One region of the Arthrobacter sp. HS15c genome, then DNA from elsewhere that is predicted to be linked to it. Evidence: riboswitches for the same ligand, from Rfam matches in the RefSeq annotation. Region 1 holds a riboswitch; each other region holds the start of a gene.
The links. A riboswitch is a leader RNA that binds a small molecule or an ion and turns the genes downstream of it on or off. The one in region 1 is predicted to bind cyclic di-AMP.
Positions count from the first base shown of each region.

Region 2: another riboswitch for cyclic di-AMP. It lies ahead of ABV518_RS12225 (hypothetical protein); the one in region 1 lies ahead of ABV518_RS20600 (LysM peptidoglycan-binding domain-containing protein).
Region 3: another riboswitch for cyclic di-AMP. It lies ahead of ABV518_RS18215 (M23 family metallopeptidase); the one in region 1 lies ahead of ABV518_RS20600 (LysM peptidoglycan-binding domain-containing protein).

Region 1 is NZ_JBFOHM010000013.1:139,348-148,893, forward strand. It holds gene ABV518_RS20550 (thioesterase family protein) at 1-160, opposite strand, end outside; gene ABV518_RS20555 (endonuclease/exonuclease/phosphatase family protein) at 319-996, shown strand; gene ABV518_RS20560 (NUDIX domain-containing protein) at 1,021-1,584, opposite strand; gene ABV518_RS20565 (DUF1918 domain-containing protein) at 1,635-1,826, opposite strand; gene ABV518_RS20570 (class I SAM-dependent methyltransferase) at 1,934-2,689, opposite strand; gene ABV518_RS20575 (DUF1810 domain-containing protein) at 2,701-3,141, opposite strand; gene ABV518_RS20580 (DNA alkylation repair protein) at 3,157-3,681, opposite strand; gene ABV518_RS20585 (TraR/DksA family transcriptional regulator) at 3,686-4,048, opposite strand; gene ABV518_RS20590 (cupin domain-containing protein) at 4,200-4,586, shown strand; gene ABV518_RS20595 (coiled-coil domain-containing protein) at 4,619-5,899, opposite strand; cyclic di-AMP (ydaO/yuaA leader) riboswitch at 6,322-6,523, shown strand; gene ABV518_RS20600 (LysM peptidoglycan-binding domain-containing protein) at 6,527-7,375, shown strand; gene ABV518_RS20605 (YdiU family protein) at 7,445-8,902, opposite strand; gene ABV518_RS20610 (hypothetical protein) at 8,899-9,045, opposite strand; gene ABV518_RS20615 (dienelactone hydrolase family protein) at 9,256-9,546, opposite strand, start outside.
Region 2 is NZ_JBFOHM010000006.1:275,889-285,434, reverse strand. It holds gene ABV518_RS12230 (sensor histidine kinase) at 1-1,059, shown strand, start outside; cyclic di-AMP (ydaO/yuaA leader) riboswitch at 1,183-1,341, shown strand; gene ABV518_RS12225 (hypothetical protein) at 1,347-2,087, shown strand; gene ABV518_RS12220 (glycosyltransferase) at 2,234-3,145, shown strand; gene ABV518_RS12215 (YdeI/OmpD-associated family protein) at 3,096-3,539, shown strand; gene ABV518_RS12210 (HAD-IA family hydrolase) at 3,520-4,200, opposite strand; gene ABV518_RS12205 (VOC family protein) at 4,244-4,618, opposite strand; gene upp (uracil phosphoribosyltransferase) at 4,750-5,385, opposite strand; gene ABV518_RS12195 (phosphatase PAP2 family protein) at 5,429-6,190, opposite strand; gene ABV518_RS12190 (nucleoside deaminase) at 6,252-6,758, shown strand; gene ABV518_RS12185 (glycosyltransferase) at 6,755-9,184, opposite strand; gene ABV518_RS12180 (6-pyruvoyl tetrahydropterin synthase family protein) at 9,190-9,546, opposite strand, start outside.
Region 3 is NZ_JBFOHM010000011.1:48,294-57,839, forward strand. It holds gene ABV518_RS18175 (hypothetical protein) at 1-250, opposite strand, end outside; gene ABV518_RS18180 (DNA repair helicase XPB) at 304-1,950, opposite strand; gene ABV518_RS18185 (helicase-associated domain-containing protein) at 1,964-4,501, opposite strand; gene ABV518_RS18190 (hypothetical protein) at 4,512-4,745, opposite strand; gene ABV518_RS18195 (cold-shock protein) at 4,941-5,324, shown strand; gene ABV518_RS18200 (DUF3027 domain-containing protein) at 5,333-5,959, shown strand; gene serC (phosphoserine transaminase) at 6,117-7,247, opposite strand; gene ABV518_RS18210 (metal-dependent transcriptional regulator) at 7,526-8,221, shown strand; cyclic di-AMP (ydaO/yuaA leader) riboswitch at 8,352-8,595, shown strand; gene ABV518_RS18215 (M23 family metallopeptidase) at 8,606-9,424, shown strand.

The DNA of each region.
Region 1 (9,546 bases):
GCCGTTCCAGGCTGTCGGCCATGAGCCCGGAGGCTGGGGCCATGTGCTGCTCGTGCTCGTTCCAGGCCCCCTGGGCGTGGATGGTGGAGCGGAATCGGCCGCCACCCAATGCCTGGTAATAGAAGTTGCCGTCGGCAAGTTCGGGCAGATCTCTGGTCAACGTTGGCCCTTCCCGTGGTTTTGGGTGAATCGCCACTAACTCTATCGGCTTGGCCACGACGCTTTGCCCCGACGCGGCGAAATGTTGGCGCCGGAGGAAGGCGATCCGGCTAGACTCAGGAACTGGTCCTGTCAGCAACCCTCGAAAAGAGGTGTCCGATGCGCGTCATTAGTTACAACCTGCGGAAGCACAAGGCGAGCGGAGAACTCCTTGCCCTCGCCCGGAACTTTGACATCGATGCGCTGTGCCTGCAGGAGGTGGATTCGGCCGATCTGCCGGAAACCCTCGGGCCGCTGCACCTGGCAGACTCCACCAAAGGCAACAGGCTGGGTCTGGCCATCTATTACCGGAGCAGCCGCTTTACGGCCGTGAACACCCAATCGTTCGCGCTGAAGAAGTCCATGCATGACCGGGTGCTGGCGCCTGCCCATGAGCGCCTGATCGGCACCCGGGTGGTGGATAACGAAACCCAGCACGAACTGGTGATCGGCTCCTTCCATGCCGCACCGCTCACCGCGTCCAACTCGCTGCGCCGGACGCAGATCCATGCCGCCCACGCCGAGCTTCTGAGCATGGGCAGCGGGCTTATGACGCTGATGGTGGGTGACTTCAACTACCCGTTCTTCACCAAGAACCTGCACGCACACATGAAGGACTCCGGTTATGCCCTGTCCCTCAGCGACCGGCGCACCTACACCCGCTACAAAGTCTTCAAGGGACACTTCGATTTCGCCACGTCCCTGGGCCTGGACATTGAAAGTGTAGAAACGCTGCCCCGCGGCAAGTCCGACCACCTTCCCATCCTTGTCACCGCGGAATACGGTCAGGACACCTGAGGGCCGTTTCCCCGGCAGGTGCCGCTAACGGCTGGCTTCCGCCAGCGACAGCATGCGGGTCCGCAGTCCGGGCCAGGCGGCGGCAAACCCCGGGTGCAGTTCCCTGGCGTCGACGTCGGCCAGCGGCACCCACAGGAGTTCGATACTTTCGGGGTCGCTGATCACCGGCTCAAAGGGATCAGTGACCAGTAGGACCACGGTGGTGTAGGACCAGTAGCCGAAGTCCAGGACAGAGGTGAACAGGACGCTGACGCTCTCGCCCGGCACCGCGGCTTCTTCATGGGCTTCCCGCAGCGCGCCCGTCACTGCGTCCTCGCCCTGGTGCAGGGCTCCGCCGGGGAGGCCCCAGGTTCCGCCGTTGTGGCTCCACTCCGCGCGGTGCTGCAGGAGCACGCCCCTCGCCGGGTCGTAGGCAAGCACTCCGGCTGCGCCGAACCTGCCCCAGAAACGCCCCCGGTCCCCTTCCACCCAGGCATCGCCGGGATCCCGTGGGCCCGTCCTGGCAGGAGGGTGCTGAAGGTAGGGGTCTTGCGCGGGCTGGCGGGAGCTCCCGGCGTCGGCCTGCCTCGCGGTCACGGAATGATCCATGGCTCCAGTCTGACAGGTGCCCCGCTGGCGGCACGCAATATAAGACGGCCTCAGCCGCCGTGCGTCTTGTCGACGGCGAAATCACCGCCGGGATACATAACGGTCTCGTGGCCGTCGTCAAAGCGGACAAGGTATGGCGGGTGGCCTTCCTGTCCTTTCACTTCCAGGATCACCCCGTGCCGGTCGGTTGAACCGACGGTCCTTCCCCTGACGATGATCCTGTCACCCTGCGCTGCCTCCATGGCAACCACCTCCCAGCCCCAGAGTACGACTCAACGGCAGGCGGCAACAGGGTGCCGTTGAGCAGAGTTGTCCGGCGCGTATTTCGTGCCCTGCTTGGCCTGCCGGCTCACACTGCCGTGAACCGGTACACGGAAACGTGGCTGCGGGAATCTTCGGTGAATTCGCTGCGGTCCCAGTCCGCCCACCTGGATTCCAGCTCAAACCCGGCAAGCCGCGCCATCAGGTCGAGTTCGCTGGGCCAGATGTACCGGTGGGGTGTCCGCCCGATCCGCGCCTCCCGCCCATCCGCCAGGTCCGGACCGAACTGTACGTGATGGGAGATGACGTGCTGGTGCAGCACGTCATAGGTATCGACCAGGAGGTAACCAGGCCGGCTCACCTCCACGGTTCCGCCATGTCCGGGTGGCAGCGACCGCAGTTGCGGCACCCACAGCTCAACGACAAAGCGCCCGCCCGGCGCCAGGTGACGGGCAGCGTTTTGGAAACACCGGACCTGTTCGTCCTGCGTCAGGAGGTTGGCGATGGTGTTGAATACCAGGAACGCCAGCGAAAAGTTCTCCCCCGCCACGGCCTCGCACATGTCGCCCTGGACGACGGGAACGCGGTCCTCTCCCACTTTCTCCCGCAGCCGGGAGATCATCGCGTGGGACAGCTCAATGCCGCTGACCTGGACCCCGGCCTCTGAGAGCGGGATGGCGACCCGGCCCGTGCCAATGGCGAACTCAACCGCCGGACCGTCGCCCGCGAGCTCCGACAGTGCCTCTACAGTGGGCGCCAGTACCTCGGGAGAGAACATTCCCTCGCCGGGCGTGTCGTACTGCTGCGCAGCCTCGTGGTCCCAGAGCTGTTGCTGGTTGATCATCCGCACGTCAGTCAGTCCCTGTCCGCCGCGAGCAGCGAGTCAGTGGCTGGATCCGGCTGGCCGTCAAAAAAGTCTGCCAGCACTGTTTTGAAGATGGTCTCCCCCGGCGCGGCACGCAGGAACAAGGTCATGGACGACTGGAGCTTCCTGGCGTCGATGCCGCCCAGGATGTCGACGGCGGGCTGGCCGGCATGGGTATCAATGGCTGCTGCGGACTCGAGCAGCCGCGGCCCCAGGACGTCATGCTTGAGGTAGGCCTGCGCTTCTGCCAGCGTGCTGATGGCGTACCTGACGGACGTCGGACTGCTGCCAAGCCCGGCTATCTGCGGGAAGACGAACCACATCCAGTGGCCGGTCTTCCGGCCGAGCTGCAGTTCAGCAAGCGCCTGGCTGTACGTGCCGCCGCTGTCCTGGGCCTCAACAAACCGTTCCAGGTGGTGGGGATCGCTCATGTCAGTCTCCTTCTTTCAGGTGTTGCCGCCTATTTCCGCGGTCAGGGATGCGGCCCGGCGGATCCAATCGTCGGGGTCAAGCCGCCAACGGGTCATCACGACGTCGGCGCGCTGCCGGTCCTGTCCCTCGAGTAGAGTCAGCAGCGGAACCACAACGTCGCTGATCAGCGGATCCACCAGCTCACGTGAGTGCGCGGACCTGATGAAGCCCTCGAGCCGGGTCAGGTCGGTGTGCCGCAGCAGGCCAACACGGGACTGCAGCAGCACGACGGCGGCGAGGCGCCGTTCATACACCGGTCTCCTGCCTGGATGCGGCTGGCCCCAGAGCAAGGATGCCAGGGCCGTCACGTCGTCGTGGGCAAGCTCCTTGAACTTCCTGCCGGCGTCGCGGACGGTCCCCCGCACTGCTCCTACCGATGACCCGTAGGAGCTCATGGTCCCGCCCACCCGGGACTCCACATCGTCCGCCCGGTACCAGGCGCCTTCGTTCTGCAGGGTGGTGTCGATGAAGGCGGCGGCGTCCAGTACGGTCTGGTTCACAGGCCTACCGCCCGCCGCGGCCGGTGGAGGCGTGCTCAATGCAGTACGGCGTCCAGGGCCGGGCCTCCAGGCGGCCTTCGGCAATGGGCCGGCCGCACACACTGCAGGCTCCGTAGCTGCCGTCCGAGATCCGCTTCAGTGCCGCTTCAACCTCGGCAAGCCCGGCGCTGCTCTGGTTCAGCAGGGCCGAGGCCTGGGACAGTTCAAAGGCTATGGTGGCGCCTTCGGGGTCGTGCTCGTCGTCGACGTTGGAGTCCAGCCGCGCAGCGCTGGCTGACGAGATATCCGCCCGGAGCGCCGGGAGCAGGGCAAGTTTCCGGGCCCGCTCTTCCTCCAGGAGGATCCGGAACCGCTCAAAGTCAGCCATGGGAAAAGCCTAACGCCGCCGCTGCTCTGGGGGACTCGACAAGCCGCGCGCAACGGAGGATGCTGGCACTCGTAAGCGCCTCAGATGCCGTCTGGCGGCCAGGGACAGACAGCTGACGGACACCGAATTCCGCAGAGAAAGCCCGCGTGCCATGCCCACAAATGTTGTTACCCAGCTGGCGGTCAAGTCGCACAATTCACCGGACGAAAAACGCCGTCCGGACAAGACCGAAGTGGACGTCGTCCATCTGGGCGACTACACCGTTGGACGGTTCACTTTCGAGCCCGGCTGGCGCTGGTCCGACTGCATCAAGCCCGTGGTCCACACCGAGTCATGCCAGGTCAACCACATCGGATACTGCGTTTCCGGTGCACTCTCGGTGGAAACCACCGACGGAAACAGCATCAGCATCTCCGCAGGCGATTCCTACACCATTCCGCCCGGACATGATGCCTGGGTTGACGGCGACCAGGCCTTCGTCGGGATTGAGTTTGTCAGCGCCGCGGAATTCGCCAAACCGCCGCAAGACTCCGCCTAGCCCGGGGTTTGGGCGGCTGCGGGCAACGCCGGTCAGTACCAGTTGTACTGAATGGAGTGGTTCCAGGCTCCGCAGGGTGAACCGTAGCGGTCCCTGATGTAGCCAAGCCCCCACTCGATCTGGGTCCTGAAGCTGGTGAGCCAGTCGCTGCCTGCGCTGGCGTACTTCCCGGCGGGCAGTGCCTGGGCGATGCCGTACGCACCGGAGTACGGGTTGGTGGCTGTGGTCAGCCAGTTGGATTCCTTGGTCCACAGCTGCGCCAGGCACTGGAACTGGTCCTGGCCCCAGCCATAGGCGGACAACCGGCCGGAAGCGTAGCTCTTTGCACCGGCTGGATCGTTGACCGCGCCGCCCGGAACTATGGGTACGACGACGACGGGTGGCGGGGTCGGCGTCGGAACCGGGGCAGGAGCCGGGGCGGGCGCCGCCGGTGCAGCTGGTGCGGCCGGGGCCGGGTTTTGGGGTTTTTGCGCGGCGGCGAGGGCCGCGGCCTTGGCTGCGGCCTCGGCCTGCTGGCGCGCCTGCTCCTGCGCAGCGGCGCGTTTGGCGGCCTGCGCCGCCTCGTAGGCGGCCAGGGCGGCCTGGCCCTGGCGGAACTCACCCTCGACCGCGGCGGTGGTGTCTTTGAGGGACGCCAGCTGCGCGGTCAGTTCCTGGCTGTGCTCCTCTTGCTCCGCAATCTGCCGCGACATCGCCTGCTGGGCGGCCTGGGCGGCGTCGAGCTTGTCCTTTGCTTCCCCTGACAGTCGCTCGCGTTCTGCCCTCGCTGCCTGCTCCTGACCCGCCAAGGCGCTGGAGACCCGTTCGGCGGCCGCGGATTTGTTGACCAGGGCTGCTGTCTTGTCGCTGACGATCTGGACGATGTTGAGGCCCTGGATGCTGTTGGTCTGGACGGCATCCAAGGCAACGAAGAATCCCATGTTGGTGCCGCCAGTCTTGTACGACTGCGCTGCCAGCGCACCGATTTCCCTTTTGTACTGTCCAAGTTCGGCAGTTGCCCGTGCTGTCTGGGCGGTGAGGACATCCACCCTGGCACTGGCTGACTGGAGCGCAGCCTCCGCTACGGCGTACTCGGCGGCGGAGGTTACGGCCGCGCTGCCCAGCGCTTCGGCCTGTGTCTGCAGCCCGCCCAGCAGATCGTTGATCCTGGTGACCTCTGCGGCCTTGCCGGCCTCGCTTTGCTTGGCGTTCTGCACGTCCTGCCAGGAGGGGTAGCCACCCGGCGGTGCGTCGTCGGCGGCGTATGAAGGAAGCAAGGCAGCCGACCCCATCAGGGCGACGGCCAGCACCCCCGCGAGGGCGGGCAGCCTCATTCTGTGAGCAAACCGGGACATAGTTGGTGAGCTTACCGGGCAAAACGCCCAATAAGTCGTTCACGGTCAAACATTGTTACCCAGCAGAGATCCCGGTTCACCGGGCCGTGAGCCGGAAGTATCAGGGCGTCATCAACATGGCCCTGCACGCAGGCTCGAAATGTCCTATATCACGGCTTCGTCGAATTGTTGCGTCACAATCACCGCCCAAGCCTATTTTTTGTTTGTGAATCACGACACACCCGGATGAGCCCTTCCGGCATATACGGATTCGAGCCTGACCTGCGGCGCCTATCTCCCGAGCCGCTGGAACCGGCGAAATCATCAGGTGGCCTTGCACTCTACATTCCGTTATCGGAATGTGACATTCCTATCCTGCGCTGGTTATGGTCGTGCAGTGCCCCGGCCCAAGCCGGGACATTCCGGTCAGTATGCCGAGCCCTGCCACTGACCCGGGACCCCAGCGCATTCCACTGGCAGGGACGGGGGAACCACGTTTCCACGGCTTCTTTCGAAGCCTTGGGGTTAAGTCGGTATCGCTCCGTCCCGTGCGGAGCCGTAACCGGCCGGGTGTCTCCGACCCGAACCCGACAGCTCACCCCGCAGGCATGGGAGAGGCGATCATCCATGTCCAAGAACTTCACTGCCGCACGCCATCGTGCGACTGCTATCCGCCCCACAGCCCTCGTCGGCACGTCTTCAACAGCCAAAGCCCGCGCACTGGCGTTCGGCCGGCCTGCACTTGTTGCTGTTGCGGCATCCGGCCTGCTTTTCAGCGTCGGCACCCCCGCACAGGCCGGCGTCCACGGACCCGACACTTCCGGGACCGTCAATGTTCAGGGCCAGTCCAGCGCTCCGGTAGCAGCTCCCGTGGCTGCGCCTGCAGCGGCCCCTGCTCCGGCAGCGGCTGCAACCGTCTACACCGTCGTGTCCGGCGACACCCTGGGCGCCATTTCCGCGTCCTACGGCGTTGCCCTCAACGACGTCCTGTCGGTCAACGGCCTGACGATGACCACCATCATCTATCCCGGCGACCAGATCCAGATCCCGGGCGCAGGCTACACCGCACCGGCTCCCGTGGCGAAGGCAGCAGCAGCCCCCACGGCTCCGGCCAACACAGGCGTCCAGCTGGCCTCCACGTCCGCACCGGTAGTCCAGGCCCCGTCCGGCTCACTCGGCGCGGCCATCCTCGGGTCAGCCTATTCTCAGCTCGGCGTCCAGCAGGACTGCACCGCCATGGTGGAGAAGGCACTTCGCTCGGTTGGCAAGAGCGTGGGAGACCTGGCGCCAACCCAGTTCTTCGCGTACGGCACGGTGGTGGGTACTCCTGCCGCCGGTGACCTGGTCATCACGGCCGGCCATGTGGGCGTCTACGCCGGAAACGGCCAGGTCGTCAGCGGTGGCGTGGACGGTTACAAGACCGAAGTCCACTCCCTCAGCTGGCTCGCGGGGGCATCCTTCGTCCGCGTAGCGTGATCCGGCCATGCCCGACGGCGGCGGGCGGCACCCAGCCGCGCGCCGCCGTCGTCCATCCCTGGTGTTCGCTCAGGTCCCGCAGAAGGTCCGGTAGCTCCCGAAGTCAGCAGGGGCGGGACCGGCGTAGCGTTCCAGGCCGGGACGCTCGGTGTATGGGTTCGCCAGGACGTCCACCAGGCGGCGGAACGGGTCCAGGTCGCCTGCAGTAGCGGCGGCGAGGGCCTCTTCCACCAGGTGGTTCCTGGGGATGTAGGCGGGGTTCACCCGATCCATCATGCCCGCGTCCGGTTCCAGGGCGAGCCATCGTTTGGCCCATGCATCGAATGCTCCCGGGTCCGCGAACATGGCCCGGACAGCGTCAGGCGTGCCCCGGGCTGCCGAACCGAGGCTCCGGAAGAACGAGGTGTAATCAACCTGTCCCTCCTCAAGCAGTCCCAGCAGGTCGTTCACCAGCGGGGATACTGCGTCGTCGTCCGCGTCCAGCCCAAGTTTGGATGTCATCCCGGCGGACCATGCCGCGCTGTATAGCTTCCGGAACCCGCCCAGGGACTCCACTGCGAGCGCAACGGCCTGCTCCTGGTCCTCATGGAGCAGGGGCAGCAGCGCCTCGGCCAGCCGGGTGAGGTTCCATTCCGCAATGCGCGGCTGGTTCGCGTAAGCGTAGCGTCCGCCCGCGTCGATGGAGCTGTAGACCGCTTCGGGGTTGAAGGCATCCATGAACGCGCAGGGTCCGTAGTCGATGGTCTCGCCTGAGATGGTCATGTTGTCCGTGTTCATTACCCCATGGACGAATCCCACGAGCATCCACTGTGCCACCAGCGACGCCTGGGCGGCGATGACGGCATCGAACAATGCCAGATAGGGCTGCTCTGCCTGCCCAGCGTCCGGATGGTGGCGGCTGATCGCGTGGTCGGCCAGGCGGCGGAGGAGTTCGGTGTCACCGTTGACGCGGGCGAACTGGAAGCTGCCTACGCGCAGGTGGCTGCCCGCGACGCGGGTGAGCACAGCCCCGGGAAGCATGGTTTCGCGGCGGACCGGGCGTCCTGTGGCCACGACGGCGAGTGAACGCGTGGTGGGGATGCCCATGGCGTGCATGGCTTCACTGACAATGTATTCGCGCAGCATCGGACCGACGACGGCGAGGCCGTCACCGGCGCGGGCGAACGGCGTACGGCCGGAGCCCTTGAGGTGGACATCGAGCAGTCGCCCGTGAACGTCGGTGACCTCGCCGAGCAGGAGGGCGCGTCCGTCGCCGAGCAGCGGTGAGTACCCGCCGAACTGGTGCCCGGCGTAGGCCTGGGCCACCGGGGTGGCGCCTTCCGGGATCCGGTTGCCGATCAGCATCAGCGTCCCCTCGGGCGTCCGAAAGTACGACGGATCCATGCCCAGCTCACTGGCCAGGGCGTCATTCAGGACAAGGAGCTCCGGCGCCGGCGCCTCCTCGGCCTGCCACGGAACAGCAAGCTCCTCGAATTCCCGGGCGAAGCGGCCGTCAAAGGTGAGCGTTGCTGGGGTTGTGGTGCTCATGTTTCAAGACTACCCGTGCCGACGGCGGCGCAGGCGGCGTAAAATTTCGGTACCGGTTCATCGCTGCCCAGGGCAGTGACGGTCATGGAAAGGTCGCGGTCGCCATGGTCAAGAATCCCTTCGGGCATCATCAGCAGGAACACGAAAGGTCGGCTGATTCAGCTCACCGAAGCCATCGGTCCTGGCTGAAACGGGAGGACGCAGGGTTTGAGCACGGGCGGAGCAGCCTGTTCTTCCTGGCCCACGACCTTCCCCAGCCGCCCACTGTGACGTGCATCCAGGGACACGAGATTCCGGACGGGCAAACCACGTGCGATCACGGGCATCCCATCGGATGACGCCCGCTTGACCGCTCAGACGTGCTGCTTGAACCACGCCAGCGTGTCGTTCCAGGCCGCCGTGGCCTGGGCCTCGTTGTAGCGGCCGCCGGTGTCGTTGTGGAAGGCGTGGTCCACGCCCGGGTACACCGTGAGCTGGTGCGTCACGTTGCTGGCCGCCAGCGCGTCCTTCAGAGCCGGCATGGCCCCGGTGATCCGCTGGTCCAGCTCCGCGTAGACACCAAAGACGGCCGCCTTGATGGCCGGGACCTTGTTCAGGTCCGGCGCCGGTCCGTAGAAAGCGGCCGTTGCTGCGAGCCCGCTGAG
Region 2 (9,546 bases), on a different contig from region 1:
CTGGTGGCGGTGCAAACCAACTACGGCGATGTCCTGGTGACCGGGCTCCCGCTCGCCGGGAAGGAAAGCACGCTCACCTCGCTGGTGTGGACGTTTGTGTTTGTTTCCCTCGGCGGGCTGGTGCTGATCGGCCTGGCCGGGACCATCCTGATCCGGCGCACCATGCAGCCGCTGGAGCAGCTGTCCGAAGTCGCTACCCGCGTTTCGCGGCTCCCGCTGGACGCCGGCGAGGTGGCACTCGCGGTGCGCGTCCCGCCGTCGAACTCCAACCCCGGAACCGAGGTGGGCAGCGTAGGGCACGCGCTGAACCTCATGCTGGACAACGTGGCCAGTGCGCTGCAGGCGAGGCAGCGGAGCGAGACCAAGGTACGGCAATTCGTTGCCGATGCATCACACGAGCTGCGTACCCCGCTGACGGCGATCCGCGGCTACACCGAGCTGATGCGGATGACCGAGAATTTCACCCCGGATGGGCGGAAGTCGCTGGCCCGGGTTCAAAGCCAGTCCGAGCGCATGACCACCCTGGTGGAGGACCTGCTCCTGCTTGCCCGGCTGGATGAGGGCCAGCCGCTGAAACTCAGCGAAGTGGACCTCACGCAACTGGTGGTCGAGACGGTCAGCGACGAGAAAGTCATCGCACCGGGCCACAACTGGCACCTGGAACTTCCGGACGAGCCACTGGCGGTCAACGGCGACGCCTCGCAGCTGCGCCAGGTGCTGGTCAACCTGCTCTCCAACGCCCGCAAGCACACGGCTCCCGGCACTACGGTGACCACGGCCGTGATGAGGTCCGCTGACGGCAGTGCCGTGGTGACGGTGACGGACGACGGCGGGGGGATCCCGGCCGAATTCGTGGACCACGTTTTCGCCCGGTTTGCCCGCGCAGACGCGGCGCGCACGGGCGCGGCACCGTCTGCCGGAGCCGCGGCGTCGGAAGGCACCAGCGGCCTGGGCCTGTCCATTGTCCAGTCCATCGTGGAGGCCCACGGCGGGAGCGTGGAGGTGACGTCCCGGCCGGGCCGGACCGAGTTCGCCCTGCGCCTGCCAGTGGTTTCGTGATCAATGCAAGGCAACGCACCGGCGTCGTGATCTCTGTTACCAAAATGTGACTTAATCGCCAGGCTCCTGTACCGTCGATTAGGTGCGGTTCCCTATTGGGCCGCATGTCCGGAGGACGCCAAGCTCTGCCGCTTCCCGGATTCCGCTTGACCAGGCAGAGGCGGGGGACCCAGAGTCCCGGGCATTTGATGCCCTTGGGGTGAAGCCAGCACGTGATGTTTCCGTGTGGCCGGATGCCCTCATCCGAACCCGACAGCTAACTCCGCAGGTGTGAGAGGCGATTCATCATGTCTGAATTTAAGGTAGAAGCACGCCCGCAGAGCGGGTCAACACATTCCCACGGCCGCCGCAGGCTCGCTGAAGCGGAAGCACCGGCACCCGCAAAGGCCACGTCCCGGCTGGCTAAAATCCCGTCTTTGGGTCGCCGTGCAGCCGTGTTCACCGCTGCGTGTGCCCTGCTCATCGGCGTGGGTGCCGCTGGCCAGGCCTCTGAGTCCAGCCTTCCGGTAGCCGCCAGCGAAACCCAGCCGTCGCCCGAAGCATCCGCTGCCGCCGACATCCAGTCCAATTTGAGCTTCGAGAAGGCCGAAATCCAGGCGCAGCCCGCCCCGGCACCCGCACCGGCTGAGATCAGCGTTGCACCGCAGGCCGCCGAGCCGGCACCGGCACCTGCCCCCGCTCCTGCACCGGAACCGGCGCCTGCCCCCGTGGTGGCCGTCAACGATCCGGCCGGAGCCCAGGCCTACGCTGCCGGCCAGCTCGCCAGCTATGGCTGGTCCGCTGACCAGATGCAGTGCCTGCAGACGCTGTGGACCAAGGAATCCGACTGGACCACCACGGCCACCAATGCGAGCAGCGGCGCCTACGGCATCGTCCAGTCGCTGCCCGCCGAGAAGATGGCTAGCGCCGGTGCGGACTACCTCACCAACTACCGCACTCAGATCAACTGGGGCCTGAACTACATCCAGGAGCGCTACCAGTCGCCGTGCGGTGCCCTGAACTTCCACTTGTCGCACAACTGGTACTAAGCCGGCGTCTCCGGCTTCCGACCAACGCAGGCAGCAGGCCCTGAATCCCCCGGTTCAGGGCCTGCTGCTTTTGGCGTCGCCGCCTCCACAGCAGCTTCACAGCCATGGCCTAAAGCGCTCACAACACCGGACGCCATCCTTGATGCATGACACCTACAGGCCAGGCGCAACGCGCACCGCAGCGGACCGCCCCCTTGCCCGCGACGCCGGCAGCCGAGTCCCGCTGCCACCCTGTTGATGTCCTGCCCGGAGTACCTGTCCTTGAGGTGGCTGTCCCTGTCTATAACGCGGAACAGAGCCTCGAGGCCGCGATCCGCCGCCTCCACCGGCACCTCAGCAGCGCCTTCCCGCAGTCGTTCCGGATCACGGTCGCTGACAACGCCAGCACGGACGGGACGTTGAGGATTGCCGAGCGGATAGCCCGGGAGCTGCGCGACCTGACCGTTATCCGGCTGAGCGAGGCAGGGCGGGGAAATGCCCTGCGCACTGTCTGGCTCGCGTCGCCGTCGCCGGTCCTGGCGTATCTTGACCTGGACCTTGAGCCGTCGGCGCTGGACCCGCTGCTGGCTCCGCTGTTGGCGGGGCAGGCAGATGTGGCGACCGGCGCCCGCAGGGGCAATCCGGCGTCGGGCCCACTGCGGCGCGGGTTCCTCCCCCGGTGCCTCAGCCTGGTGCTCCGGTCGGTGTCCGGCGCACGGTTCAGTGATCCGCAATGCGGCGCAAAGGCCATCCGGTCCGAAGCCGCCCGGCGCCTCCTCCCCCACACCGCCAACAACTCCTGGTTCTTCGACACCGAACTGCTGGTCCTGGCCAACACCTGCGGCCTGCGCGTACTCGAGGTGGCCGTGGAATGGACCGACGCGTCGGATTCCAACGTCGATTACAGCCGGACTGCCCTTGCTTATCTCCGCGACGCAGGGAGGCTCCGGCGCGACCTGCGGTCCGGCCGGATCCCGGTGCCCGCGGTCCGGGCTTCCCTGTCCTGCGGCTCCGGGCCATACTTGGGCCATGAAATTCACCACCACCATCCTGGGCAGCGGCAACAAGGCAGGCATTGAGGTTCCGGAGGAGGTTGTCGCCGCCCTCGGCGCGGGCAAGCGTCCGCCCGTTGTAGTGACCATCCACGGCAAGAGCTATCGGAGCAGCATCGCGGTGATGGGCGGGCAGAACATGGTCGGTGTGAGCACCACCAACCGGGAATTCACGGGCGTCGCGGCCGGCGACACCGTCGAGGTGGACGTGGAACTGGATACCCAGCCGCGCGTCATCGAGGTTCCGGGCGACCTGGCAGCAGCGCTGGCTGCGGAACCTGACGCCCAGGCGTTCTATGCCACGCTGAACTACAGCTCGCAGCGCCGCTACGTGGAGCCGCTCGGGGATGCCAAAACGGCGGAAACCCGGGCCAGGCGGATCGCGAAGGTGGTCACCGACCTCAAAGCCGGAAAGAAATGACCTGCCTGCCCGCCGCGTCCGTTTCCACTGCGGCAGTGACCGCGCTGTAGTCGCGTATATGGAGAACGCCGTCCGGCAGCGGGCCCGTGTTGGGGCCGACGGCCACGGTCCGGATGCCCGCGGCCACCCCGGCTGCGATTCCGGCCGGCGCATCCTCGAACACAACGGCGTCCGCCGGCTCCACGCCTAGCAGGCCTGCCGCCGTCAGGTACCCTTCCGGGTGCGGCTTGCCCCGCGTCACCATTTCCGCCGTCACGGCAGCGGCCGGCATGCTGAGCCCCGCAGCGTCCATGCGGATATCAGCCAGGATCCGGTCCGCAGAGGTCACCAGCGCCACTGCCTCGGCGGGCAGGCTCCGGAGCAGTGCGGCGGCGCCTGGCACCGCAACGATGCCGGCCGTCCGCACCCGCTCCATGGCGCCGAGTTCCTTCGTGAGTGCCACGACGTCGGCCCCGGCCGGAGCGAACCGGCGCACGGTATCGGCCGCCTGGATGCCGTGGGACGTGCGGAGGATTTCAGCAATGTCCAGCCCGTAGCGGCCGGCGAATTCGCCCCAGACCTGCTCCACCACCGCCGTCGAATCCACGAGGGTGCCGTCCATGTCAAAAAGGACGGCGCGGCAGGTGAGCGTGCGGGAAGCAGCAGGCGCGGGGAGGTTCATGCTCCCCATTTTGCCCCAGGTTTTGACCTAGGCGTCTTTTGACCTAGGCGTCGCGTCCCGGGATGTACTGCACGGCCCATTTGTTCCCGTCGGGGTCGGCAAAGTAGACGAAGTGCCCCCAGTCCTGAATGTCGATATCGCTCACATCAACGCCGTTGCCCTTGAGGTGGTCGTGGGCGGCTTGGATGTCGCTGACCACCATCTGCAGGCTCGGGGCCGTGCCTGGAGGGGCGTCATTGAGGCCTTCGCCGATGCAAATGGAGCAGGCCGAGCCTGGCGGCGTCAGCTGGACGAAGCGGATGCCGTCCATGGGCCGCTCGTCGAAATCCGGGTTGAACCCCACCTTGTTGACATAAAAGTCCTTGGCGCGGTCGACGTCGGATACAGGCACAAAAACGAGTTCAAGTTTCCAGTCCATCCGCACAGGCTAACCGGGCGGCGGTGAATCCGGAACCCCCGGAAATTCGCGGGCGGCCCGGGCGCAGTCCTGCAGACGGCCGGGGGCTCAGCCGTGCTGCGTTCCTCGGCCGGTCCCAGGCTCAGCCCGGCCTAGCCTGCGATCCCGTACAGGCGGTCGCCGGCGTCACCCAGGCCGGGGACGATATAGGACTTCTCGTTGAGCTTCTCGTCGATTGACGCCAGGACGATCGTCACGTTGGCGTCGGCGAGTTCCTCTTCCAGCTTGGCCAGCCCTTCCGGGGCGGCAAGGAGGCAGATGCAGGTGACGTCGGATGCGCCGCGTTTGAACAGGAACTTGATGGCCTCCCGCAGTGTGCCGCCGGTGGCCAGCATGGGGTCCAGCACAAAAATCTGCCGGTCCGTGAGGTCGTCGGGGAGCCTCTCGGCGTAGGTGATGATGTCCAGGGTTTCCTCGTCCCGGGCCATGCCCAGGAAGCCAACCTCTGCGGTGGGGACCAGTTTGGTCATGCCTTCGAGCATTCCCAGGCCGGCGCGGAGGATGGGGACCACCAGCGGTGTGGGCTTGGTGAAGGCCGTGCCCACCGTGCTGCTCACCGGTGTCTCGATGGTGACAGGCTGGGTGCGGACGTCGCGCGTGGCCTCGTAGGCAAGGAGAGTCACCAGCTCTTCCGTCAGCTGACGGAAGACCGGGGACGGGGTGTTTTTGTCCCGCAGGACGGTGAGCTTATGGGCGACCAGCGGGTGGTCCACAACGAGAGTGCGCATGGGTCAAAACTACCATCCGGGCAGTGAGGCCCAGGGCCTGGATTCAGCCCGTCTGGTCGTCCCGGAGGACGGGGTGTTCGAACGTGGGTGCCGGGCCGGCGTGCTCGCGTTTGCGCAGCAGATGGAACAGCCGGTGCGCCAGGATCACCACGCCTACCCAGGCCAGCCCCAGGAACCAGCCCGCCATCACGTCCGTCAGCCAGTGGTGCCCCAGGAACACCCGGCTCAGGCCCATGGCGATGATGAAGATCACCCCGGCGGCGATGGCCGTGATGCGCGCCCAGAGGATCTCGAACTGAAGGCACATGATGTACACCAGGACCCCGATTACCACCGTGGTGTTGAGCGTGTGGCCGCTGGGAAAAGAGGGCGAGGATTCGTACGGCGGGACGGCTTCGGAGTGGTCCGGGCGGGTGCGGCCGACAAGCCTTTTGCCGACAGTGGTTGCAAACGTGGAGACGGCAGCCGCTCCGCCCACCAGGATGATCGGCCGCCAGGTTCTGCTCAGGAAGGTGAGCCAGGCAGTGATGATGCTGGCCAGGATGGGCATGCCGATGCCCCCTCCGATGTTGGTGAAGGCAGTTACTGCGGTGTCCAGGGCCGGGTTGCGGAGGTCCTGGGACAGCTGCAGTGCGGGCAGGTCCAGGGACGCCAGGCCCTGTTCATCCACCACGTCGCCATACACCTCGGCACCCAGCAGCGCCATGATGATCACCAGCGTGCCGCCCACCAACAGTGTGGTCCACAGCGCAGCGTACGGCTTGAACCATCGGCCCAGGCGATCCCTAAGGGTGTCCACGTCCATGTCGCCTCCCCGGCGTCAATGCTTTGCAAGGCTGGATATCCATCGAAACTATCATTGAGCCATGGTCCCCGCTGAAAAGAACCACCTTGCCTGGATGGGTCTTGCCCTGGACGAAGCCCGGCGCGCCCTGGCGACTGCGGATGTGCCCATCGGGGCCGTGGTGATAGGGCCCGACGGCGCCGTGCTGGGTTCCGGACGGAACCAGCGGGAGGAGCTGGGCGACCCTACTGCCCACGCAGAAGTGGTTGCCATCCGCGAGGCCGCGGACCGGCTGCGTGAACGATCGAGGTTGGACGGCGGCAGCGATGATGGCTGGCGGCTGGCGGACTGCACCCTGGTAGTGACCCTGGAGCCGTGCGCCATGTGCGCCGGTGCTGTTGTCCTGGCCAGGATTCCGCGGGTGGTGTTCGGGGCGTGGGATGAGAAAGCCGGCGCCGCAGGTTCCGTTTTTGATGTGCTCCGCGAGCGCCGCCTCAACCACTGGGTGGAGGTCTACGGCGGTGTCAGGGAGGAGGAATGCGGGGCCCTGCTCCGGGATTTCTTCGCCGCGCACCGTAGCCGCGCCTAGGAGCCTTGGCCGGCGGCATCGAGCGCGTCGATCCGGTCCTGCCGGGAGGCGGGCGAGTCCAGGCTGAACGAGCGGAAGTCGCCCAGTTGGTCCCGGATCCACGCCTCCACTTCTGCTATTCGCCGGCTTGCTGCCGGGGTGGGCCCGTCAAACAACCAATGAGCTATCCGCGCCTTCGAGGGATCGTACTGCCAGAGTCCGATGATCCGGCCGCGGTCCAGGATGGGATGGTCCGGAAGGTCGGCCTGCAGCGCCAGGGTGGAGCCCAGCACGTTCCTGTCCCTGTCCTGCTCCGCGAACATGTCCGCTGAATTCCGCCGGAGCAGGACAAGGGAGTCGGTGCCGGCGAGCAATTGGATCTGCTCCCCAGCCGGTGCCTCGAAAGCGGCGAGACGCTCGACGTCGTCGGGAAGCATCCACAGCACCTCACCGTTCGCTGCCGGAACCTCCACAGCCCCGACCGCGGCGAGCCCCGCCTTCGTGTGCGCGAGGGTGAACCCCGTGAACCACTGCGACTGTTTAACTGTGGCACCGCCGGTCCAGCCGAGGTAGCGCTCCAGGAGGAGGCTGCGGGCGGCGTCGTGGTCCATGGCTGTGGGCGGCAGTCCCCACAGCGTGTAGGCGTAGCGCTGTTGATCGAGGCGTCCGTTGACCGGCACGCGCCGGATCCGGCCGTCCGCCTGCAGCAGCCCCAGGGCCGTGGGAAGGGTTGTGGCGGCGCCTTTCCTTTTTCCTTCTTCGCCGAGGTTCCGGACGGAATCGCCGAGCAGGTCCTTGAGCTGCTTGGGGTCCAGGGGGCCGCCGGCGTCGCACAGGGCGTGCAGGATCTCCTCTTCAAGAAGGGTGATTTCGCCGCGCTCCACGCCCATCCTGGCCAGCACCCGAAAGGGCGCCACGGCGGCGTCCCTGCCGATTTGGAGGCCCCAGGCGAAGTCCTCGTGGCCCAGCACGTAGGTGCAGCCGCGGGCGGTGGGCAGCTCATGGATCTTCAGGGACACGACGGCGGCGTCCGCCTCCGCGCGGCTGGTTCCGGCGCGGGCAAAGAGCGTGAGGTAGGGGTTAGCGCCGCCGACTGAACGGGCCCACCCTGCCGTGGTGAACACGTCGGCGGGGTCTGCGCCCTGCAGCGTGCCGTCGAGGCCCTGTTTATGCCAGGCCCAGGCCCGGAGCAGCTCGGGCGTGAGCAGCTGCGGCTCCGGAGCCTGGGGGCTCAGGCCGACGGCGGAGGACGCGTGCGTGGTCATGCCCCATTGTGCACCTGTGATCCCAGCGGCGGTAGGCTTCCCCTCAGCTGTTCCCCCGAGGATGTCCAGGACAGTCCGGGCAGTGTGATCCCATCGGGGCAACCTGTCCCGGGCGTCAAGTGCCGCGGCCCGCCAACGGGCTCGGAGCGGAGGTTCCGACAGCCATTGCCGGATCACCGCGGCGAGCACGTCCGCTTCGCCGTTTTCTGGGACCTCGAGTCCGACGGCGGCACCGGGCAGTCCGACGGCGGGACCTGGCAGTCCGACGGCGGCACCGGGCAGTCCGACGGCGGGACCTGGCGTTGCGCTGTCGCCGTCAGTCCTGACCGCCTGCCCGCCGGACAGGCCCAGTGCCTCGACGGCACCGGTCCCCTTCCGGACGATGACCGGGATGCCGCGGGCCAGCGATTCGGTCACCACCAGCCCGAACGTTTCGGCCCGGGACACGAGCAGGCTCAGGTCCGCCCGGCTCCATTCGTCCTCCAGCTCTCTCCCGTCGAGCTGACCGGTCAGCCGCACACGGTTTTCCATTCCCAAGGAGGAAACGGCAGCCCGGACCTGGGCCGCATAGGCGGGGTCGGCGTCGTCCGTTCCCACCAGGGATGCCGTCCAGGCGAGGTTCCGGAGGTTGGCGAGTGCAGCAACGGTCAGCAGCTGGTCCTTGTTCGGCAGGAGTGCGGCCACGGCGATGATGTGCGGCGGGTCCGAACCTGCTGCCACGGGTCCCGGTTCCGTCCCAGGCAGGGCTACCCGGCTCGAAGCAAACCCATGTTTCTCCTTTACCGCTCCCGCGGCCGACGAACTCGTACAGATCACGCCGGCGGCTGCGTGCAGGGCCCGGCTCTCGCCGCCGGGATGGCTGGGTGAAGGCATGTGCAGCAGGACCCAGGTGCACTGGCCGGCGGCTGCCGCGTACTCAAGTTCGTCAGGAGCGCCGCAGGCGATCAGGCCATCGACCACGGTGACCGTTCCTGGGGTGGTTTCCATTTCCGGTTCCCAGGCACCGAGAAGGCCGCCAAGCCGGCGTCGTTCCTTCGCGCTGGCGTCCGGCCAGGAACCGTCCACGGCCAGAACTTCGACGTCAACGCCCAAGGCCCTCAAGCCAGCGGCGAGCCGTGCGTTGTAGACGTTCCCGCCCGAGTTGTGGCGGATGTTTCCGGGGACCAGGAGCCTGATATGCACGGAAGTCAGGCGGTCAGGTCCAGCGAGTAGGTGGCCCAGGCGTCGGGATTTTCGCGGAGGGTGACGTCAATTGCCGTAAGTCCGCGGCCGTCCTCGTTGTCCTTGAGCTTTGCGGCGACGGACTGGGCGATGTACTCGGCCAGTGCCTCGGTGGTGCTGAGCTTGCCGGCGAAGTCAGGGTGTTCGTCCAGGTTGCGGTAGTTGAGCCCGGCCAGCACGTCCTCGATGATGCTACCGGCGGCCCCGATGTCCAGGACGATTGCGTCCTGGTTCAAGGCACGACGGCGGAACGTCACCTCCGCCACGAATGTTGCCCCGTGCAGGGCCTGGGCCGGGCCGAACGCCTCACGCGGGAGGCTGTG
Region 3 (9,546 bases), on a different contig from region 1:
CGCCGGCCTGCGGCAGCACTCGCTCGCCGTCCACCTCGCAGTAGTCCATCCGGCCGGCATAGACTGCGACCCGGTCGGGCGGATGGCTCGTCTCCAGCACCCGCGCGGCGTCCTGTGTGTCGAGGATGATTTCACCGCCCAGGGCGATCAGCACACGTTCTGTGGTTGGCTCGATGCGCGGTGGACGCGGATAGTCCCACACGGATTCCTGGCCTGGCAGGGGAACGTCGGGGCGGAGTTTGGGGCGCATTCCAACAGTGTGCGCTCCGGCGCGGCCGTGCAAGAGCTGACCTGCTGTAATGCCTAGCCGGGCTGCTCTACATCTTTCGCGTCCATGATCCGGTAGGCATAGCCCTGCTCGGCCAGGAAGCGCTGGCGTTTGGCCGCGAAATCCTGGTCCAGGGTGTCCCGTGCCACGAGTGAGTAGAAGCGGGCAGCCCGCCCGTCCTTCTTGGGACGGAGCAGCCGTCCCAGCCGCTGCGCTTCCTCCTGCCGGGATCCGAACGAGCCCGAGACCTGGATGGCCACGGACGCTTCGGGCAAGTCGATGGAGAAGTTGGCCACCTTGGACACCACCAGCGTGTGCACGTCGCCTGCCCGGAAGGCATCGAACAGCTTCTGCCGTTCCTTGACGGACGTCTCACCCTTGATCACCGGAGCGTTGAGGCGCTCGCCGATTTCGTCCAGCTGGTCGATGTACTGCCCGATCACCAGCAACTGCTCGCCCTGGTGCCGGGCCACGAGCTGCTCGACGATCCGGGTCTTGGTCTCCGATGTGGAACACAGCCGGTACTTGTCGGCGTCCTCGGCCATGGCATAGGCCACACGCTCGTCGCGGGGGAGGTCCACCCGGACCTCCACGCAATCCGCCGGCGCGATGTACCCCTGCGCTTCGATGTCCTTCCAGGGCGCGTCATACCGTTTGGGCCCGATCAGGCTGAAGACTTCCCCTTCGCGGCCGTCCTCGCGGACGAGGGTGGCGGTGAGGCCCAGCCGGCGGCGCGCCTGCAGGTCAGCGGTCATGCGGAAGATCGGGGCGGGCAGCAGGTGGACTTCGTCGTAGATGATCAGGCCCCAGTCATTGCCGTCCACGAGCTCCAGATGGGGGTAGAGGCCGCCGCGTTTGGTGGTGAGGACCTGGTACGTGGCGATGGTGACGGGCCGGACTTCCTTGACCGCACCGGAGTACTCGCCGATTTCGTCCTCCGTCAGGGAGGTGCGCTTGAGCAGCTCGTCCTTCCACTGCCGCGCAGCCACGGTGTTGGTCACCAGGATCAGCGTTGTTGTTGAGCTGACGGCCATGGCCGCTGCACCCACGAGCGTCTTACCCGCGCCGCACGGCAGCACCACAACACCGCTGCCGCCGGCCCAGAAGTTCTCGGTGGCCAGCTGCTGGTAGGGCCGGAGCTTCCAGCCGTCCTCGTTCAGGGCGATCAGGTGCGGGGTTCCGTCCACGTAGCCTGCGAGGTCCTCCGCCGGCCAGCCGATCTTCAGCAGCAGCTGCTTGAGCTGGCCCCGCTGGGAGGAATGCACCACAATGGTTTCGCCGTCGATCCGGGGCCCCAGCAGGGGCTGGATTTTCTTGGCCCGGATGACCTCTTCCAGGACCGGATAGTCGTCGGTCCGCATGACCAAGCCATGCTGCGGATCCTTCTCCAGGCGCAGCCGCCCGTAACGCGACATGGTCTCTTCGACGTCGATCAGGAGGGAATGCGGCACCGGGAAGCGCGAGTACTTCAGCAGCGTGTCCAGGACCTTCTCCGCATCCAGGCCCGCAGCGCGGGCGTTCCACAGGCCCAGCGGCGTCAGCCGGTAGCTGTGCATGTGCTCCGGGGCGCGTTCCAGCTCGGCGAACGGGGCGATGGCATGGCGGGCCTCGGTGGCCAGTTCATGGTCCACCTCCAGCAGTATGGTCTTGTCGCTCTGGACAATCAGCGGTCCGTCGTTCACGCGGTGGCGTCCTTCACTGGCGCAGTTCCTCTGCGGCCTCAATATCAATGATCCGGTGGATGGAGACCACCCGTTCGGTCTCCCGCGCGGGATCGAAGACCCTGACCCGTCCGCCGCTTACCGACAAGGGAACAACGGTCTCCAGGTTGGCGTTGCCGCCGCCGTCCACCACGTTCATGCACACTGTCTGTTTGAGCCGGATGGCCCGCTGCAAGGTCTCCAGGCCGAGCTGGGTCGCGGTTTCGCCGGACCCGGACAAAGACACGGACGACGGCGGCGCCCCCACTCCCGGTGCCCTGACCGCCCCGTGGCCGTCCGGGCCACCGGAGTGGGACGTTTTGAGGTGGCGCAGCACGGCCAGCTGGGAATCCATTTCGGCGTCGGCGGGCGCGGTCCGCGGCGCGGTGTAGACCGGCCGCGCGCTGGCCGGGGCCGGCATGCTGCGGCGCAGCCGGATCAGGGACGGCTCGGATTCCTCCACCGACGGGGAAAGTCCGAGGCCGCGCAGGACCTGTGCCGTTTCGCGCGGCGGCGCCGTGGAAATCAGGACCGTCGGCGCGATCCGCACCAGGCCAAGCCCGGATGCCTTCGACTCCGCGGCAAGCTCCAGCACTGCCGTTTCGTCGTCGCTCTGGACGAAGCTCGCCGCTATGCCCACCCGAAGCCGGCCGTGGCGGGAGGCCGTGTCCTCCACCAGGTATTCGAGGGGTTGCGGCACGGCGGTGGCGGAGTGCTCCCGCAGGAAGGCCAGCAGGCTTGACGCGTCCTGTCCGGCCTCCAGCGCCCGCCTCACCGACGCGGTGGAAAACCGGTAGATCGTGGCCGGGCCCTGGCCCTCGGCGTCGGCCATCAGCAGCAGTTTTTCGCTGAGTTCGGGACTCAGGTATCCCGGCGCGATGGCGGTGAGATCGGCCTGGAGCAGCACATGGTTCAGCGCCGCGGGCAGGTGCTCACCGAGGATCCCCAGCGCTTCGTCGGGTTTGTCCTCGGCGATCGCGCTTCCCAGCTGGCTGAGTGCACCTGAACCGGTCAGGCCGAGCATGTCGGCCTCTGCCAGGACGCCACGGATCAGCGAACTGAACCGGCGCGCCATCCGAGGCTGTTCCCATTCGGCCCGCTGCAGCACGGCGGCGGCGTCCAGGACGGGGGCATGGGCTTCCGGTGCCGCGGCCTCGTTCGTCAGGTGGTTCAGGATTTCCAGGATCCGCTTCCTGACAACCGGCGCGTCCGGCCGCTGGGCCTCTGCCGAGAGCGCATTGATGGTGGTTCCGGCCGCGCCGCGATGAACGGCCGGCGTGCTTTGCTGCCCATTGACCGGCTGGCCCACCATCGACGGAACACGTTCACTGGCCAGCCAGGCATTAACGAGCCACAGCCACTGCTCCTGCCGCGGGAGGACCAGCCATTCCAGGTCCGGTGGCTGGACCCAAGCCGAGGAATCGACGTCAAGCCGGATCAGGCCGGACAGGGCGCACAACTCCACCATGACGCCAGTGCGGTGCTGCTCGATCCGGAGCCCTTCTGACAGCCGCCGCATCTCCCGGACCCCCACACCGCCCGTGCGCAGTGTTGCCAGCGGCTGCTCCCTGACCGCATAAAGGAGTTCACCCACCAGCCGAAGCGTTTCCGCGATGGCGCCCAGGGCGGCATTGCGGCGGAGCGCGGCAGTGGTGTGGCCAAGTTCCGGAACCGGCGGTGTCAGCGTGAAGTCCTCAATAATCGCGCCGCCCCGAAGGGATACTCCCACGCTGTGGGGCAGCTCCACGTGGGCTGCGTCCAGGGGAACCAGCAGGCCGCGGGCCAGCAGCCAGTCAACGGGCCCGACGTCGGCGGCTTCGGTGGCCACGGAGGCTTTCCGTTGCGCCTGGGGGACGGCACCCATGGCCCAGTTCCCGAATCGGGCGAGCAACGCCGTCGTCCGTTCCGGAGCGCCGGCCAGGATCGCCTGCAGCGCCTCCGGCGAGGACGTCCAGTGCTGCAGGGCAAGCGCGGCCTCCATGGGCGTGGTGGCCTCATGGATGGCCACCCCGCTGCGGTGCAGCTCAGCGACGAGCTGGACCACGCGCTGGGCGAACGCAGGCTGCAGGCGGACCAGCTCCGTGTAGCTCCGTCCCAGCCCTGCCGGGTAGATGCCCACAACATCCCGAAGTGTTCCCACCGGGAGGTAGAAGTGCTGACGGTGGCCCGTGGGCGCGGTGCCGTGCGGGGGTTCCGCCCGGTGCACGAGCGCGAGGTCCTGCAGGGAGCCGAGGATCCGCTCGATGGCCGCCACCGACGCGCCGGGAATGAACTTCCGCAGTCCGGCCGCGCAGGCACTGTGTGCGGTGTCGGTATTGGTGCAGAGGTGCAGTGTCTCCAGGACCTGCATCTGCGGTTTGTTCAGGCGCTCCAGTGCGCGCTGCACGCTGACCCTGGCGCTGGCACGTGCGGCCAGGGCGGAAAAGTCCGGAACTGCGGGCGAAATGAGGTCGGGCCGCGCGGCGAACAGCGCACGCAACGACTCGTCGCTGCGTGCCTCCAGTTCTTTGCTCAGCGCGCGGATAAGGGACATCAGTCCAACGTTACCGCCCGCCGGGCTTTCCTGCCCGGCGCCGCCCTGCCACGCTGTCCAGGATCAGGAAGAGCATCAGCAGGAAGGCAACCGGCAGGCCGTACAGGGCAGTGGAGGTGACCCACACGGGGGCGGCGGAGCCGGCAAACGCCAGTGCCATCACCGCACCTACTGCCGCGAGCGAGAGCAGGGCGACCGCAGCCGCGCAGATCATCAGGAGGCGCCGGTAACGCGAGGGTGTCATGGACGTAACGCTAACAGTCCTTCGGCGGGCCTTCGTATAACGGCCCGTAAAGCAGGATTCGGGCGCCCGGCAGGATAACCTTGAAAGCAACAGACCAACTCGGCCCGGGCAGTCATACCCTGAACCCGCATATCAATGCGGATGCGGTGACTGCCGGCCGTGTCTCAAGACGTCAGAACGAAGAAGGTTGATTACGTGCCTACCGGCAAGGTCAAGTGGTATGACAAGGAAAAAGGTTTCGGATTCCTCGCGGGCGAGGACGGCCAGGAGGTTTTCCTGCCCAAATCATCGCTCCCCGAGGGCGTCACCGAGCTGAAGGCCGGAACCCGCGTGGAGTTCGGCGTGGCTGACGGCCGCAAGGGCGCACAGGCCCTGGGCCTCCGCGTCCTGGACAAGACGCCGTCCATCGCCAAGGCCAAGCGGCCCAGCGCTAAGGACCTTGCACCGCTGGTGCAGGACCTCGTCAGCGTGCTGGACAACCTCTCCGGCACGCTGTCCGCCGGCAAGTACCCGGAAGGCAACAAGGGCAAGGCCATCGCCGCAGCCCTGCGTAAGGTTGCCGACGAGCTGGACGTTTAGGCCTGCTGATGAACCCGGAAGCTGAACAGCCCGACCCTACGGCAACGGAGCAGGTAATCGCCCCGGCCGCCGCTGCCGCCGTGGCCGAAACCAAGCGCCGTGCGGGTGTGCCCGTGTGGCGCGTCGGCAAACCGGATGCCTTCCTTGCCGGAGCGGTTGATGTGGCCCGCTCCGCCGTCGAAAGCATCACCGCGGCGTCCACCATAGGCACCCACCTCGGCGCCAAGAGTGAAGGTGACCGGCTGGTGACACACCTTTTTGAGTCGCGCCTGCCCGGTTACCAGGGGTGGCAGTGGTTCGCCGTCCTGACGCGCAACTCGCGCTCCAAGGTGGTCACCATCAGCGAGCTTGGCCTGCTGCCGTCCGAGGAGTCCATCCTTGCACCGGAATGGGTGCCCTGGGCAGAACGCGTACGCCCCGAGGACGCCCAGGACGAGGAAGCGCTGGACTCCGGGTATAGGGCAGCCGATGCCGAGGCAGTGTCCGACACCGAGGAGCCGGGCACGGAAGAGGCTGACACGGAAGAGCCCAGCGCCGGTAAGCCGGACGCTGACGAGTCTGACGCCGGTGAGCCGGACACGGACGAAGCAGACGCGGAGCCGGGCACTGAAGAGCCCGACGAAGACTCCGAGTAAATCCGATTCAAACAGCAGACGGCGCCGCCCGGGACCACACCCGGACGGCGCCGTCGAACGTTAACGCCCTGCCACGCCGTCCCATCGATTGCTCCAACAGCGCCCTTTAGCACTCCCAAAACGGCGCCTGCGGAGCAATCGATGAGGTGGCGGGGAGTTACTTGCGCAGTTCGCCCACCACAAAGTCGATGCTGGCCAGCAGCGCGGTGACATCAGCCGGTTCGATGGCCACGAACGTTGCGATCCGGAGCTGGTTGCGGCCCAGCTTGCGATAGGGCTCGGTGTCCACAATGCCGTTGGCACGCAGCACCTTGGCAACCACAGCCGCGTCAACGGAGTCGTCAAAGTCGATCGTGGCGATGACGTTGGAGCGTTCCTCGGCCTTGGCCACAAACGGGGTGGCGTAGTCGGAGGCCTCAGCCCAAGAGTAGATCCGGCCGGCGGAGTCTGCCGTGCGGGCCGACGCGAAGTCCAGGCCGCCGTTGGCGTTCAGCCACTGCACCTGGGCGTCCAGGGTCACCAGGGTGGACAACGACGGCGTGTTGTAGGTCTGGTTGAGGCGGGAGTTGTCGATCGCCGTCTGCAGGTCCAGGAAGTCCGGGATCCAGCGGTCGCTTGCCTTGATCCGGGCAGCGCGCTCCAGCGCGGCGGGGGAGAAGAGGCCAAGCCACAGGCCGCCGTCGGACGCAAAGTTCTTCTGCGGAGCGAAGTAGTACACGTCCGCTTCGGCAACATCCACGTCCAGGCCGCCGGCGGCCGACGTCGCGTCCACCAGGACCAGGGCGCCGTCGTCGGCTCCGGACACGCGCTTTACCGGCGCGGACACACCAGTGGAGGTCTCGTTCTGCGGCCAGGCGTAGACGTCCACGCCGGCCTCGGCCTGGGCAACCGGGCGGGTACCGGGCTCGGACTTGATGATGGAGGAAGCGTCCAGGAACGGCGCCTTGTTGGTGGCGGAGGCAAACTTGGAGCCGAACTCGCCGAAGGACAGGTGCTGGGCCTTCTTTTCCACCAGGCCAAAGCTGGCAACATCCCAGAACGCGGTTGAGCCGCCGACGCCCAGTACTACTTCGTATCCCTCGGGGGCACGGAAGAACTGGCTGAGGCCCTCGCGGACAGAACCGACGAGGTTCTTGACCGGGGCCTGGCGGTGGGAGGTGCCCAGGATGGTCTTGGACGCGGCTGAGAGTGCTTCAATCTGTTCCGGCCTGACCTTGGAAGGTCCTGCGCCGAACCGTCCGTCCTTTGGCAGGAGGTCGGCAGGAATAGTGATGCTGGTTTCGCTCACAGGGGCTCCAATTTCGGCGTGGACGTAACTCACGTCCGGGACGGTGGGATGGCCGGCAGTCGACGATGGCTGCAACACGGACCTCCCTTATTCTGCCTGAACCGCCGATTGGGCGGGAACCGGCACCGTCATAGTCCAGCCATTGAGACAAGCCTCCGGCGGCCCAGGAATTATCCGGACAAACTCAAAATAGGCTAAGCTTTTCAACGGACTACGTCGCTGTCGGTACGCGATACGGTGGGACAACGCAAGGTACTGCGCTCGAGGAGCTGAGCTGGATGACGGATCTGATCGATACCACGGAGATGTATCTTCGGACCATTTTGGAGCTTGAGGAAGAGAACATCGTTGCTCTTCGCGCACGCATCGCCGAGCGGCTCCGACACTCCGGGCCCACGGTGTCCCAAACCATCGGCCGGATGGAACGTGATGGCCTTGTGGTGGTCTCCGGAGACCGCCACCTGGAGCTGACGGAGGCAGGCCGCAAGCGGGCCACGGAAGTCATGCGCAAGCACCGGCTGGCCGAGCGCCTCCTTGCGGATGTCATCGGCTTGGACTGGGCTTACGTGCATGACGAGGCGTGCCGCTGGGAGCACGTGATGAGTGAACGCGTCGAGCGGCGCATCTACGAACTGCTGAACCACCCCACGGAATCCCCCTATGGCAATCCCATCCCCGGCCTCGCGGCCCTGGGCGGCCAGGCGTCGTCGCCCTTTACGGACGGCGTGATTAATCTCCTCGAAGCGATGAAGGGCTACGGCCCGGGCTCCAACGTGGTTGTCAGCCGGCTGGCGGAACCGATCCAGGTGGAGCCGGAGTTGCTCATCCAGCTCGACGAGGGCGGGATCCGGCCCGGCGCTGCGGTATCACTGGAGCGCGTTGGCGACTACATTTCGGTCCGGGTTGCCGGGATCGAAGGGGCGCTGGAGCTCCCGCCGGAAGTCGCCGCGCACGTATTTGTATCCGTCGCCTGACGCCTGTCCAAAAGAGGCGCCGAACCGGGGTGTTTACCCCATTCGTTGGGGTTTACGCAAAGATAACGGAATTGTTACTGTCCGGCTTAATCGCCTATAGTTAACGCCAAGCGTCGATACAAAAGCGTTACCTGATCTGGAGCCGAGCTCTGCCAGCAGATCGGGGTACGAGTCACCAACTGGCAGAGGCGGGGGAACCACAACCGGCGGTCGCAAGGCCGCCTTGGGGTGAAGTCCGTCAGCAGCAAGCCTCTTCCAGCGAAGGATCCTACGGGATATCTCTCTGCGCCGAAGCTTGCTTACGGCGGACCGGGTCTTTGAACTCTCTGACCCGAATCCGACAGCTAACTTCGCAGGCTTTCCAGAGAGGAACCGTTCTTGACCATGCAGAATTCCAGGGGCCGCCGCCGTGCGGCAGGCCCCGCAGCAGCGCCCCGCGTTGCCGCAGCAGTGGCCGCGGACAGGCCCCGGGATCCACAGCGCGATGCGCGCCGCCGCCGGGGCCCTTTCCGGCAGATCACCGATTTCGCAGCCGCCAGCGGCGTAGGCCAAAAGGCCGGCATCGCCCTAGCGGCCACCGGCCTGGTCCTCACCGTCACGGTGCCGGCCACCAGCCCCGTGCTGGCCACGCCCGACGCCGGCCAGCAGGCTTCGGCTGTTTCCGCAGCTCCACAGCCTGAAATCTCTGCCGAGGCAGCCGCAAGAATCGACTTCAGCCGCTCCTCCGTAGTCACCCAGGGTGATCCCGACGGCAAGCTCAAGCAGCTCCTGAGCGCCCAGTCGGCGGGCTCGATCACCAGGGCCGCATCCGCAGGCAGCCTGGGCGCCCCGCTGGCAAGCCTGGTCACGGCCTCCCCGTTCGGCTACCGTGTCAGCCCCATCACTGGCGGTACGGGCGACTTCCACCGCGGCCAGGACTACGTGGCCCAGTGCGGCACCTCGGTCCTGGCGGCGGCCAGCGGCACCGTGACCTTCGCCGGATGGCACCAGTACGGCGGCGGCAACCGCGTGGTGGTGGATCACGGTAACGGCCTGGAAACCACGTACAACCACCTCTCGTCGTTCAACGTCAAGGTAGGCCAGACAGTCAGCCGCGGCGACGTCGTGGCCCTCAGCGGCACCACGGGCGCCTCCACCGGCTGCCACCTCCACTTCGAGGTCCAGGTCAACGGTGAAGTCGTTGACCCCACCGGCTGGCTCTAGCCAAAATGATGGCAAACTCTCACATTCGCATGACATGCCGTGACCTGAATGTGACATTCGCTCCGAACTCCTGTACCGTCTAACTTGCGTCAACTTTTCCGAAGTTGACGTTCTTGAGTGGA